DNA from 3 places in the Streptomyces sp. NPDC048584 genome. Region 1 is predicted to be linked to each of the others. Evidence: riboswitches for the same ligand, from Rfam matches in the RefSeq annotation. Region 1 holds a riboswitch; each other region holds the start of a gene.
What was found. A riboswitch is a leader RNA that binds a small molecule or an ion and turns the genes downstream of it on or off. The one in region 1 is predicted to bind cobalamin.
Positions count from the first base shown of each region.

Region 1 (4,153 bases):
TGCTCCCGGCCGTCGCCGCCCCGCTGGTGGCCGGCGTCGCGGCGATGTTCGCCACCCGGCTCACCTACCGTCTGGGCCGGAACGCCGACGGCAAGGCCTCCGAGAAGGGCTACCGCGCCGGCCAGATCGCCTCCGCCGGCCTGGTCTCCCTGGCCCACGGCACCAACGACGCCCAGAAGACGATGGGCATCATCACCCTCGCCCTGGTCGCCGGCGGCGCCGTCTCCCCCGACTCCGACCCGCCGTTGTGGGTCATCCTCTCCGCGGGCCTCGCCATCGCGCTCGGCACCTACCTCGGCGGCTGGCGCATCATCCGCACCATGGGCAAGGGCCTGACCGACCTCCAGCCGCAGCAGGGCTTCGCCGCCCAGACCAGTGCCGCGACGGTCATCCTGGCCTCCTCGCACCTCGGTTTCTCGCTCTCCACCACGCATTCCGTTTCCGGTTCCGTGATGGGTGCGGGCCTGGGCCGCAAGGGCGGTGTCGTCCGCTGGTCGACGGCCACCCGGATGTTCATCGCCTGGGGGCTGACGCTGCCCGCGGCGGCCCTCGTCGCGGCGCTCGCCGAATGGGTCTGCCGGGCCGGCGACTGGGGCACCGCCGTCGTGGCCGTCTTCCTGGTCGCCTCCAGCGCCGCCATCTGGAAGATCTCCCGCCGCGAGATCGTCGACCACACCAATGTCAACGGCACCGAGGCGGCCGACGAGGAGCCCGCCGGTGTGGTGACCACCGCGATGGCCGCGGTCACCCCGCCCCCCACGGGCACCGTGACCGACGACCTGTCGGCCACCATCCCCGCGCCGGTCCCCGCCGACCCGGCGGCCCCGCCGGCCGCGACCACCGTCTGACCGCGCCCCGCGAGACCCGGTACGAAGGAAGAAGAGCACCATGAAGATCGACTGGGCGGCCCTCGGTTCCGTCTTCGGCGTCAGCCTCGTGGTCACCGTGGCCCTGGTGGCCCTGTTCACCCTCGGCATCAACGGCCTGTCCCGCCAGGAGCGGGCCGCCGCGCAGGGCCGGTCCGCGGCCCTGGCGGTCACCGGCGCCTACGCCTGCTTCGCGGCGTGCGTGGCGGCGGTGGGCTACGGCATCTACCTGATCATGGCCTGACACCGGCCTCACAGCACACGGACAGCGCACCGACCGCGGCCTGACCGCGGTCCCCACGCGTACGAGCGGGCGGTGCGGGAGCTTCGGCACCCGCACCGTCCGCTCACGTGTGCGCGCCCCTTCCCGCGAATCACCCTCCGGAACCCCTCTGTGGGCCTCAGCACACTTCAGCCTCGCAGGTCAACGGCAAGTTGACGGCTCTTCGAGGGCCGTGGTGGACTGCCTCAGCCATTACGGCGGCAGAAGAGGAAGCCGGTGCGATTCCGGCGCGGTCCCGCCACTGTCACCGGGGTGCACACCCCGGGAGCCAGGAACTCTCACCGCCGGTCTCGTCGAACCAGGGCGTGGACACCCTGAGTGAGGACATATCGCCATGCGCGGCTGCCTGCCGAGGTCGACCAGCGACACCCCACCCCGCTTCGGGGCCACCCCTTCCGGACCCGTCACCGGCTGAACCCATGGGTGCCGATCGCGTGTTCGCGTACGGCGCCGCCGCCGGCCTTCTCGGCGACCTGCTGCTCGGCGATCCCCGCCGGGGGCATCCGGTCGCCGCTTTCGGGCGGGCCGCGGCCGCCGTCGAGCGGGTGCTGTGGCGGGACGACCGGGGCCGGGGCGCCGTGCACACCGCCGTGTGCGTCGGCGGGACCGTCGCGCTGGGGGGCCTCGCCGCCCGTCTCGTACGCTCCTCCCCCGCCGCCTCCACCGTCCTGACCGGTGTCGCCACCTGGGCCGTCGTCGGCGGCACCTCGCTGGCCCGTGAGGCCCGCGCCGTCGCACAGGCGCTGGAGGCGGGGGACGTCGAGGCGGCCCGGACACGGCTGCCGCATCTGTGCGGCCGGGACCCGCAGTCCCTGGACGCCGACGGGATCGCCCGCGCGGTGGTCGAGTCCGTCGCCGAGAACACCTCCGACGCCGTCGTGGGCGCGCTGGTGTGGGGTGCCGTCGCCGGGGTGCCGGGCCTGCTCGGGTTCCGGGCCGTCAACACGCTGGACGCGATGGTCGGCCACAAGTCTCCCCGCCACCGCCGCTACGGCTGGGCCTCCGCCCGTCTCGACGACGTGGCCGGCTGGCCGGGGGCACGGCTGACCGCCGTACTGGCCGCGCTCACCGGACCCGATCCGCGCGGAGCCGTACGGGCGTGGCGCGCGGACGCGGCGAAGCATCCGAGCCCCAACGCCGGGCCCGTGGAGGCCTCCTTCGCGGGCGCCCTGGGCGTACGGCTCGGCGGGACCCTCTCCTACGGCGGACGGGTCGAGCACCGGCCCGTCCTGAACGGCGGCGGGCGTGCCGTGGCCGTGGCCGACATCGACCGGGCGGTACGGCTCTCGCGGCGGATCGGCTGGCTCGCGCTCGGGGCCGGTGCCGCCGTGCGGAGCCTGATGAAGGGACGTGCAGCGTGAGCGGTGGGGGGCTGCTGGTCGCCGGGACCACCTCGGACGCCGGCAAGAGCGTGGTGACCGCCGGGATCTGCCGGTGGCTGGTGCGGCAGGGCGTCAAGGTCGCGCCGTTCAAGGCGCAGAACATGTCGCTGAACTCGTTCGTCACCCGGGAGGGCGCCGAGATCGGCCGGGCGCAGGCCATGCAGGCCCAGGCCTGCCGCGTCGAGCCGACGGCGCTGATGAACCCGGTGCTGCTCAAGCCGGGCGGCGAGCAGTCGAGCCAGGTGGTGCTGCTGGGCAGGGCGGTCGGCGAGATGAGCGCCCGCGGCTACCACGGCGGACGCCAACAGCGGCTGCTGGGCACGGTGCTGGACTGTCTGGAGCAGTTGCGGGGCACGTATGACGCGGTGATCTGTGAGGGGGCCGGCAGCCCGGCCGAGATCAATCTGCGGCGCACCGACATCGTGAACATGGGGATCGCCCGGGGCGCCCGGCTGCCGGTCCTGGTGGTCGGCGACATCGACCGGGGCGGCGTCTTCGCGTCCTTCTTCGGCACCGTCGCCCTGCTGTCGCGCGAGGACCAGGACCTGGTCGCCGGGTTCCTGGTGAACAAGTTCCGGGGCGATGTGTCGCTGCTGGAACCGGGCCTGGACATGCTGCACGGCCTCACCGGGCGGCGGACGTACGGCGTGCTGCCGTTCCGGCACGGGCTGGGCATCGACGAGGAGGACGGACTGAGGGTGTCCCTGCGGGGCGCCGTGCGGGAGTCCGTGGTCGCCGCGCCGGTGGGCGAGGACGTGCTGCGGGTCGCGGTGTGCGCGCTGCCGCTGATGTCGAACTTCACCGACGTGGACGCCCTCGCCGCCGAACCCGGTGTCGTGGTGCGGTTCGTGGACCGGCCCGAGGAGCTGGCCGACGCCGACCTCGTGGTGGTGCCGGGCACGCGCGGCACCGTACGGGCGCTGGAGTGGCTCCGGGAGCGCGGGCTGGCGGACGCGCTGCGGCGACGGGCGGCCGAGGGGCGCCCGGTGCTCGGGATCTGCGGCGGCTTCCAGCTCCTCGGGGAGCACATCGAGGACGACGTCGAGAGCCGCGCGGGACACGTGGACGGGCTCGGCGTCCTGCCCGTGCGGGTCCGGTTCGCCCGCGAGAAGACGCTCACCCGGCCCGTCGGGGAAGCCCTCGGGGAGCCCGTCGAGGGGTACGAGATCCATCACGGCGTCGCCGAGGTCCTCGGCGGGGAGGCGTTCATCTCCGATGACCACGGACACAGTCTGGACGGCTGCCGGGTCGGCCGGACCTGGGGCACGCACTGGCACGGCTCGCTGGAGTCGGACGGTTTCCGGCGGGCCTTCCTGCGCGAGGTCGCGCGGGCGGCGGGCCGCCGCTTCGTGCCCGCCCCCGACACCTCGTTCGCCACGCTGCGCGAGGAGCAGCTCGACCGGCTCGGCGACCTGATCGAACAGCACGCGGACACGGACGCGCTGTGGCGGCTCATCGAGTCCGGCGTGCCACAAGGACTGCCTTTCATTCCACCGGGAGCGCCCGCATGAGCACTGTGTTGTTGTTGTCGACCGCCGACACGGACCTGCTGGCGGCCCGAGCCGCCACCGGCGTCTCCTACCGGATCGGCAACCCGACCCGCGTGGACGTGGCGGCCGAAC
Region 1 is NZ_JBICWF010000020.1:74,707-78,859, reverse strand. It holds gene ACGFR9_RS33040 (inorganic phosphate transporter) at 1-848, shown strand, start outside; gene ACGFR9_RS33035 (hypothetical protein) at 889-1,110, shown strand; cobalamin riboswitch at 1,308-1,448, shown strand; gene ACGFR9_RS33030 (cobalamin biosynthesis protein) at 1,569-2,510, shown strand; gene ACGFR9_RS33025 (cobyric acid synthase) at 2,507-4,042, shown strand; gene cobN (cobaltochelatase subunit CobN) at 4,039-4,153, shown strand, end outside.

Region 2 (4,153 bases), on a different contig from region 1:
AACGACACGCCCCGCAGGGCCACCAGGACGTTCTCGCTCACGACAGGGGCCTTTCCAGTACGAAGGTGAGGGCGACCAGCGTCGCGAGGAGCGCCACGCTCGCGGCCGTGAACCGCGCCGAGACGCGGGCCTCGGGGACCAGTACGCGCAGGGTGCCGTCGTAGCCGCGTCCCGCGAGTCCCGTCTGCAGTCGCGCCGCCCGGTCGAAGGACCGGACGAACGCGGTCGCGCCGAGCCCGCCCAGCGAACGCCACGTCGCGGCCCGGGTGGTGTGCCCGAGCCGGGCCGCCTGCGCCTCCCGGACGCGGCGCACCGAGTCCAGCAGCAGGAAGCTCATCCGGTACGTCACCAGCGCCACGTCCACCAGCGGTGCCGGCACCCCGGCCCGCACCAGCCGCGGCAGCAGATCCGACATGGGCGTGGTGAACGCGAACAACAGCACGCCCAGCGAGGCCGCCGACGTACGCAGCAGCAGCTCACCTGCGCGCAGCGGCCCGTCCTCGGCCCAGGACAGGAATCCGCCAGGACCGCCCACCCGCACCAGCAGCGTCAGCGCCCCGGTGACGCAGAAGCCCAGCGGCACCCGGTACGCCCGCCACAGCCGCCCCCCGGGCACCCCGGCCGGGCCGAGCAGCACCGCGAGCGCCGTCACCAGCACCAGCGCCGCGCCCGGCCAGGGCGGCAGGGAGATCGCCAGCACGGTGAGGCCCAGCCCCAGTACGGCCTTGTCCACGGGATGACGGCGGCGCCAGCGACTGCTGTGCGCCGCCGCGTCGATCGGCAGCACCCGCCGTCAGACCCGTCGCGGTTCGGATACGGTCCCGGCGTCCGTGTCCGCGTCCGTGTCCGCTTCCTTGTCCGACTCCGCGCGCAGCCGTTCCAGCGCCCGCGCCTCGCCCTGCCGGCGTCCGCGGCGCACCCCGAAGTAGTACGTGAGGACACCCGCCCCGATCGCCGCCTGAAGGGCGAACAGCGCCGACTCGATCTCCCCGGACGGCGGTTCGTACAGCGGGGAGAACCAGGGCTCGTAGTCCGGGTCGATCTCGGTGATCGCGGTCTCCGCCTCGGCGTCCGCGCCCGCGAACGGCTCCTCCTTGTGATCGCCGAGCCCGAACACCAGCGGGATCACGGCGAGCGCGGCGACGAGCACCAGCAGCAGCGTGTTGATCTTCGTGTTACGGCTCATCGGGCCACCGCCTCCGCGTCGGCCGGCTTCGCCGCCCTGCGCCCGGCCACCGACGTCACCAGCACGCCGAGCCGGGTGAGTTCGCCCTTGCTGGACTGCACCAGCATGCGCATCACCAGCACCGTCAGCAGCCCCTCGCTCACCGCGAGAGGGATCTGCGTCACGGCGAAGATGGAGCCGAACTTGCCCAGCGCGCCCCAGAATCCGCTGCCCGGGTCGGGGAAGGCGAGCGCCAGCTGCACACTGGTCACGCAGTACGTCGACAGGTCGGCGACGAACGCGCCGAAGAACACCGCGACCATCAGCGGCACGTCGAACCGGCGCAGCAGTCTGTAGACGCCGTACCCGGCCCAGGGGCCCACGATCGCCATCGAGAAGACGTTGGCGCCCAGGGTGGTCAGCCCGCCGTGGGCGAGCAACAGGGCCTGGAACAGCAGGGTGATGGTGCCCAGCACCGCCATGACCGGCGGCCGGAACAGGATCGCACCGAGTCCCGTGCCGGTGGGGTGGGAGCAACTCCCGGTCACCGACGGCAGTTTCAGCGCGGACAGGACGAACGTGAACGCTCCCGACGCGCCCATCAGCAGGGTGCTCTCGGGATGTTCCCGCACCTCACGGATGAGTGACCGGGCTCCGTGGACGACGAACGGCGCCGACGCGACGCCCCAGGCGACCGCGTGCACCGGTGGCAGAAAACCCTCGGCTATGTGCATGGCTCAGCAGACCCTCTCCAGCACCTCGTGGATGGTTGACGCGCCTTGGCCGGTCTCCTGGCTGACGGGTACCACCGCCCGTGCTCCGCCTTCCCGGGTTGTGAAACCCAGTGGCTGTCCGTGAGGACCGGAGCCGGACTTCCCGATCACAGTGGCGAGGGCCGCACCGGTATCGCACCGATTTCCCGTCACCAAGGCGTGGTGACAGTAGTTCCCCGTCCGGCCCGGTGACAAGCGGCCACAGGGGGCGCGCGGACGGCGCCCGGCGGCTCGCACCCCGGCGCACACCTGCGTACTTGACAGGGTGGCGCGGCCCGCCGGCGCGGGGGAGTGGGGGCCCGCCGTCCTGGGCAGAACCTTGCTGCAATTAATATGCAACAACGGTTTTCAGGCAACAGGAGTGTGAGTCTCGATGACGACCCGACGAATACGGGGCGCCGCCGCCGCGGTCGCGATGGCCGGTGCGGCAGCCGCCTGCTCGGCGCCGGGCGGCAGCGGCGCGGACGGCGGAACCTCCGCCGAGTCCGTCGTGATCGGCGTCCCCTCCGAACCGGACACCCTCAGCCCCCTGCTCGGCTACGGCAAGGACGGCAACTCCAAGATCTTCGACGGGCTCCTCGCCCGCGACGCGGGCATGGAGCTGAAGCCCGCCCTGGCGAAGGCGCTCCCCGAGATCACCGACGGCGGCCGCACCTACACGTACACCCTGCGCGACGGCGTGAAGTTCAGCGACGGCGAACCGCTGACCGCCGACGACGTGGTCTTCACGTACGACACCGTCCTCGACGGGAGGACCAACAACACCGCCAAGAGCGAACTCGACGCGATCAAGGACGTCCGGGCCGACGGCGACGACAAGGTCGTCTTCACCCTCGACTACCCCTACGCGGCCTTCGCCGCCCGCACCGTGCTGCCCGTCGTCCCCGAGCACATCGCGGGCGGACAGGACCCCAACACCGGCTCGTTCAACACCAAGCCCGTCGGCACCGGACCTTACGTCCTGGCCGGCTGGAGCAAGGGCGAAAAACTCACCTTCAAGGCCAATCCGGACTACTGGGGCGGCGCCCCGAAGGTGAAAAAGCTCACCATGGCGATCATCGCCGACGACGACGTCCGCGCCACCCGGCTGCGCTCCGGCGACCTCGACGGCGCGACCCTCCCGCCCAACCTCGCCGCCACCTTCAAGGACGACGACGGCAGGAAGACGTACCGGGCGACGTCGTACGACTTCCGCGCGGTCACCCTGCCCACCGGCAACCCGGTCGCCGGCGACACCGCGATCCGCCGCGCCCTGGACCTCGCCGTGGACCGCACCACCATGGTCGACAAGATCCTCGACGGCGCCGGCCGCCCCGCCTACGGCCCGCTGCCCGTCGACGACCCCTGGTACGCCCAGGACGTCAAGCGCGCCCAGGACCTCGACAAGGCGAAGAGCATCCTCGACCAGGCAGGCTGGAAGGCCGGCGAGGACGGCATCCGCGCCAAGGACGGCCGCCCCGCCCGCTTCACCCTCTACTACCCCTCCGGCGACAAGGTCCGCCAGGACCACGCCCTCGCCTACGCCTCCGACGCCAAGAAGACCGGAGTCGACGTCAAGGTGGAGAGCGCCACCTGGGAGGTCATCGAACCCCGGATGAGGCACGACGCCGTCCTCGCCGGCTTCGGCAGCACCGGCGACCCCGACTTCGGCCTCTACACGCTTCTGCACTCCACCCTCGCCGGCGACGGCTTCAACAACATGGCCCTGTACGACAACCCGGCCGTCGACGAGGCCCTCGACACCGGCCGCCGCACCCAGGACCCCGCCGACCGCAAGGCCGCCTACGACACCCTGCAGCGCGAACTGGTGAAGAACCCCGGCTACACCTTCCTCACCCACATCGACCACATGTACGTCCTCGCCGACCGCTGGCAGGACCTCACCACGCAGACCGAACCCCACGAGCACGGCTTCGCCAGCGGCCCCTGGTGGAACATCGAGGACTGGCAGCCCGCCACATGAGCGCACTCCCCTGGGGAGAGATGACCCGGCTCACGGCACGGCGGGCCCTGTTCGCCGTGCCGGTGCTGCTCGTCGTCACCTTCGGCGTGTTCGCCGTCGCCGCCGCCTCCCCCTTCGACCCGGTCAAGGCGTACGCCGGCACCGCCGCACTCGGCGCCGACCAGGAGACCCTGGACCGGCTGCGCGAGAACCTGGGCGTGGACCGGCCGTTCACCGCCCGCTGGTGGGACTGGCTGACCTCCGCGCTCGGCG
Region 2 is NZ_JBICWF010000001.1:851,418-855,570, reverse strand. It holds gene ACGFR9_RS03625 (energy-coupling factor ABC transporter ATP-binding protein) at 1-41, opposite strand, end outside; gene cbiQ (cobalt ECF transporter T component CbiQ) at 38-787, opposite strand; gene ACGFR9_RS03615 (energy-coupling factor ABC transporter substrate-binding protein) at 794-1,186, opposite strand; gene ACGFR9_RS03610 (energy-coupling factor ABC transporter permease) at 1,183-1,899, opposite strand; cobalamin riboswitch at 1,929-2,110, opposite strand; gene ACGFR9_RS03605 (ABC transporter substrate-binding protein) at 2,312-3,901, shown strand; gene ACGFR9_RS03600 (ABC transporter permease) at 3,922-4,153, shown strand, end outside.
Region 2: it holds a riboswitch for cobalamin, as region 1 does, so the genes downstream of both, ACGFR9_RS03610 (energy-coupling factor ABC transporter permease) here and ACGFR9_RS33030 (cobalamin biosynthesis protein) in region 1, are expected to answer to the same signal.

Region 3 (4,153 bases), on a different contig from region 1:
CACGCGGTTCAGCCTGCATTCGCCACGGTCGATGAGGTCCTTGAGCCGGCCCGGACTCGCGACGACGACCTCGGCCCCGCCGCGCAGCGCGCCGGCCTGAGTGTGGGTGAGGCGTCTGATCACTCTCATGCTGTCGTTGCTCGCGCACGGCCTGTCTGGTCAAGGGCGAGCGCGGTGGGCCCAGGAGAACGGCGACCGGCGGGTGGGCCACGGGTGGCTCGGCCGGACACACCTGGACGGCCCCCGTCCTGCTGACAGGAAGGGGGCCGTCCAGATGTGCAAAAGGAGACGTGGTGACTTCAGCGGGTCGCGTGACGGTGCGAATGCCGGTTGCCGGTGACGAGGCGGTAGAGGGCGAGCAGGATGACGGAGCCGGCGATCGCGGCGATCCAGGTGGAGAGATCGAAGAACCCGTCGATGGAGTCGACACCGAAGATGACCTTGCCGAGCCAGCCGCCGAGCAGACCGCCGACGATGCCGATGAGCATGGTGATGATAATTCCGCCCGGGTCCTTGCCCGGCATCAGGGCCTTGGCGATGGCGCCGGCGAGCAGGCCGATGATGATCCACGCGATGATGCTCATGATGCCTTTCCACTTCGTCATATAAAGGTTGTGTCAGCTCATCGTCTGCACCGATCGGGCCCGGACAAACATCTTCCCCGGACCCGGCCGTGCCAGCTCCTGACGCCATCGGGCGTCGCCCCCTCCACCGGCAACCAGACCTGGCCGAACAGGGGCGTACCCCTCCGCATCCCATGTCCCCCGGCGCACCGGCCGCACGATCGCCCACGAACGCCGCCTGTCGAAGACGGCACGTGCTCGCACCGATCCGGAATGCGGCCCTGACCAGACAAAACGGGCACGATATGTGAGGTCGCACGGACTCGGGGAAGAAGGTGCGGCAACCGACAGGAGGTTGCTGTGAAGGGTGGAGATCTGGAACTGGGCGAGTTGCTGGCCGCTGCGGAAGCGGCCCCGCCCGGTGAGTCCGTCGACGTGGTGGCACACGATCTGCAGAAGCGGTTCGGTGCCGAGGCCGTGTCCTTCCTGTTCGTCGACCTCATCGGCCGGCGGCTGGTACGCCTGGCCGCGACCGGTGACCAGGCCGCCGACCTGGGCGAGCCGATCGACCTGCGGGGCAGCGTCTACGACAGCGTTCTGCAAAGCCAGCGCCAGAAGGTGGAACCGGACGGCCAGGGCGGACAACGCGTCATCACGCCCGTCACCAACCGCGGCGACTGCATCGGCGTCCTGGAGGTGAGCCTGCAGGCCGCGGACGACACCGTGCTGCGCCAGGTCAGCCACGCGGCCCACGCGCTGGCCTACATCATCGTCACGGACCGCCGCTTCACCGATCTGTACCACGAGGGCCGGCGCACTACCGAGACCAGCCTGGCGGCGGAGATCCAGCACCAGTTGCTTCCCTCGGCCTCCTGCTGCGAGGCGGCCCAGTTCACTCTGGCCGCCGGACTGGTCCCGGCCGACGACATCGGCGGCGACACCTACGACTACACGCTGGACCGCGACACTCTGCACCTGTCGATCACCGATGCCATGGGCCACGACACGAACTCTGCTCTGCTGGCCACCTTGCTGGTCGGCGCGCTGCGGCGAGCACGTCGCAGCGGCTGTGACGCCCTCAAGCAGGCCCACCACGCCCACGAGGCCCTGCTGAGCCACAGCCGCGGCCTGGCCACCGGTCAGCTGCTCTGCGTCGACCTCGCATCGGGCCGGTGCGAACTGGTCAACGCCGGCCATCCCCGGCCCCTGCTGCTGCGTGACAACGCCGTCGAAGAGGTGAAACTCGCCGTCAACCTGCCGTTCGGTGTGGCGGCACCCACCGCCTACCGCCTACAGGAACTACTCCTGAGACCCGGGGACCGCCTGGTCCTGCTCACCGACGGAATGTACGAACGCGATGCCGCGGCCGTCGACCTGGCCTCGGTCATTCACGACACCCGCGCGCTGCACCCGCGAGAAGCCGTCCGGACCCTGACCGCCGCGGTGCTCGACGCCTGTCACGGCAACCTCAAGGACGACGCCACGGTCCTGATGCTGGACTGGCACAGCAATCGCAGCCGTCCGGCCGGACCGGGCCCCGACCCCGCAACGATGACGGCCTGCTCCTGAATCCCTACGGGGAGCCGTGGAGAAGACGTTGACCCGGCTACCCGACCGGCGTCCGCCTGGCCGTTGGCCGTGAGGAGCGCGTCGGCATGGTCGGTGACCTCGCCGAACCGGATTCGGTGAGGGGTGCGCGGGGCGGACCGCGTTCATTCCGGCGGTCCCGGAACCGTAGGATCGTCGGGTCATCGCCGCGACGGGAGACAGGAAGCCGGTGTGAGTCCGGCACGGTCCCGCCACTGTGACCGGGGAGCGCTCCTCCGACATGCCACTGCGCGTCGCGCGGGAAGGCGGAGGGAACGCGGATCCGGGAGTCAGGACACTGGTCCGTCGCGGGCCCGATCCGAGGAGCGCGGACTCCAGGAGGCCTCACGTGTCCCTGTTCACCCCTGCCCGCATACGCGGGTTCCTTCGTACCACGGCTGTTTCGGTCGTGCTGCTGACGGCCGGCTGCGGTTCGGCCGACATAGGCGGCGGAGACGCGAAGAGCACCGCCGCCGTGCCGCCCGGCTTCCCCGTCACCGTCGACAACTGCGGTGTGAGGACGACGTACGACAGGCCGCCGTCGCGGGTGGTCACCATCCATCAGCACCCGGCCGAGCTGCTGCTCGCTCTCGGGCTCGAGGACCGTATGGCCGGTACGGCCTTCCCGGACTCCGCCGTTCTGCCCGAGCTGCGGAAGAAGTACGAGGCGGTCCCCGAACTCGCCGAGCGGGAGCCGTCGTTCGAGAAGATCCTGGACGCGGAGCCCGATCTCGTCTACGGCGGTTACGGCAGCGCCTTCGCCGAGAACGAGGGACGTTCCCGCGAGGCGTTCGCCGCCGCGGGCATCGACACCCACCTCAACCGTGAGTACTGCGGGAAGAAGCGGGTGACGATGAAGGACACGTACGACGAGATCCGCACCATCGGCAGGATCTTCGGCGTCCAGGAGCGCGCCGACCGCCTGGTCGAGGACCTCGAGGGGCGCGTCGGGGCGGCCACCGGCAAGGTCGGGGACGAGCCCGAGGTGTCCGTCTTCGTCTACGACAGCGGCGACAGGAGCGCCTTCACCGCGGGCGGCAGGAGCCTGGGCACCGAGCTGATCCGGCTGGCCGGCGGTGAGAACGTCTTCGCCGGCCTCGACGACGTCTTCGGCGACGTCTCCTGGGAGCAGGTCGTCGAGCGCAGGCCCGAGGTCATCGCCATCTACGACTACGCCGGGGCCGGAAGCGTCCAGGAGAAGAAGGAGTTCCTGCTCTCCCAGCCCGCGCTCGCCGATGTACCCGCCGTCAGGAACGAGCGGTTCGTCGTACTGCCGCTGACCGCCACCCTCGTCGGCATCCGCTCCGCCTACGCCGTCGAGGACCTGGCTCGCGGGCTGCACCCCGAGAGCTTCCGGTGAGCCCAGCCGCCGTCGTGCGGGCCGGCCGTACGCGGTCGGCCGTCACGCTGCTCGTCCTCACCGTCCTGCTGCTCCTCTCCGTCACGGCGGGGCTCGCGATCGGTTCGGTCCGGGTGCCGCCCGGTCAGGTGTGGGGCATCGTCACGCACGCGCTGGGTGCCGGCTGGCGGGAGCCGGACTGGTCGCGGGCGCGGGCGACCATCGTGCTGGACGTACGGGCGCCGCGGGTGCTGCTCGGCGCGGTCACCGGGGCCGGTCTGGCGGTGATCGGTACCGCGTTGCAGGCCCTGGTGCGCAATCCGCTCGCCGAGCCCTATCTGCTGGGCGTCTCCTCGGGGGCGTCCCTCGGCGCGGTCTCCGTGATCGTGTTCGGGGTCACCCTCTTCGGGCCGGTGTCGCTGTCGGTGGCCGCGTTCGTGGGCGCCCTGGGCGCGCTGCTGCTCGTGTACGCCACCGCCCGTACCGGCGGACGCATCACCTCGTCACGGCTCGTGCTGTCGGGGGTGGCCGTCGCCGCGGTGCTCACCGCCGTACTCGATCTGCTGCTGCTCACCACCGACCGGGGCAACGAGACCCGCGCGGTCCTCGCCTGGACCCTCGGCGGCCTCGGCGGGGTCGCCTGGGGCACGCTGTGGCTGCCGGG
Region 3 is NZ_JBICWF010000001.1:501,503-505,655, forward strand. It holds partial or broken gene ACGFR9_RS02080 (DEAD/DEAH box helicase) at 1-99, opposite strand, end outside; gene ACGFR9_RS02085 (GlsB/YeaQ/YmgE family stress response membrane protein) at 300-584, opposite strand; gene ACGFR9_RS02090 (PP2C family protein-serine/threonine phosphatase) at 924-2,132, shown strand; cobalamin riboswitch at 2,330-2,451, shown strand; gene ACGFR9_RS02095 (ABC transporter substrate-binding protein) at 2,506-3,510, shown strand; gene ACGFR9_RS02100 (FecCD family ABC transporter permease) at 3,507-4,153, shown strand, end outside.
Region 3: it holds a riboswitch for cobalamin, as region 1 does, so the genes downstream of both, ACGFR9_RS02095 (ABC transporter substrate-binding protein) here and ACGFR9_RS33030 (cobalamin biosynthesis protein) in region 1, are expected to answer to the same signal.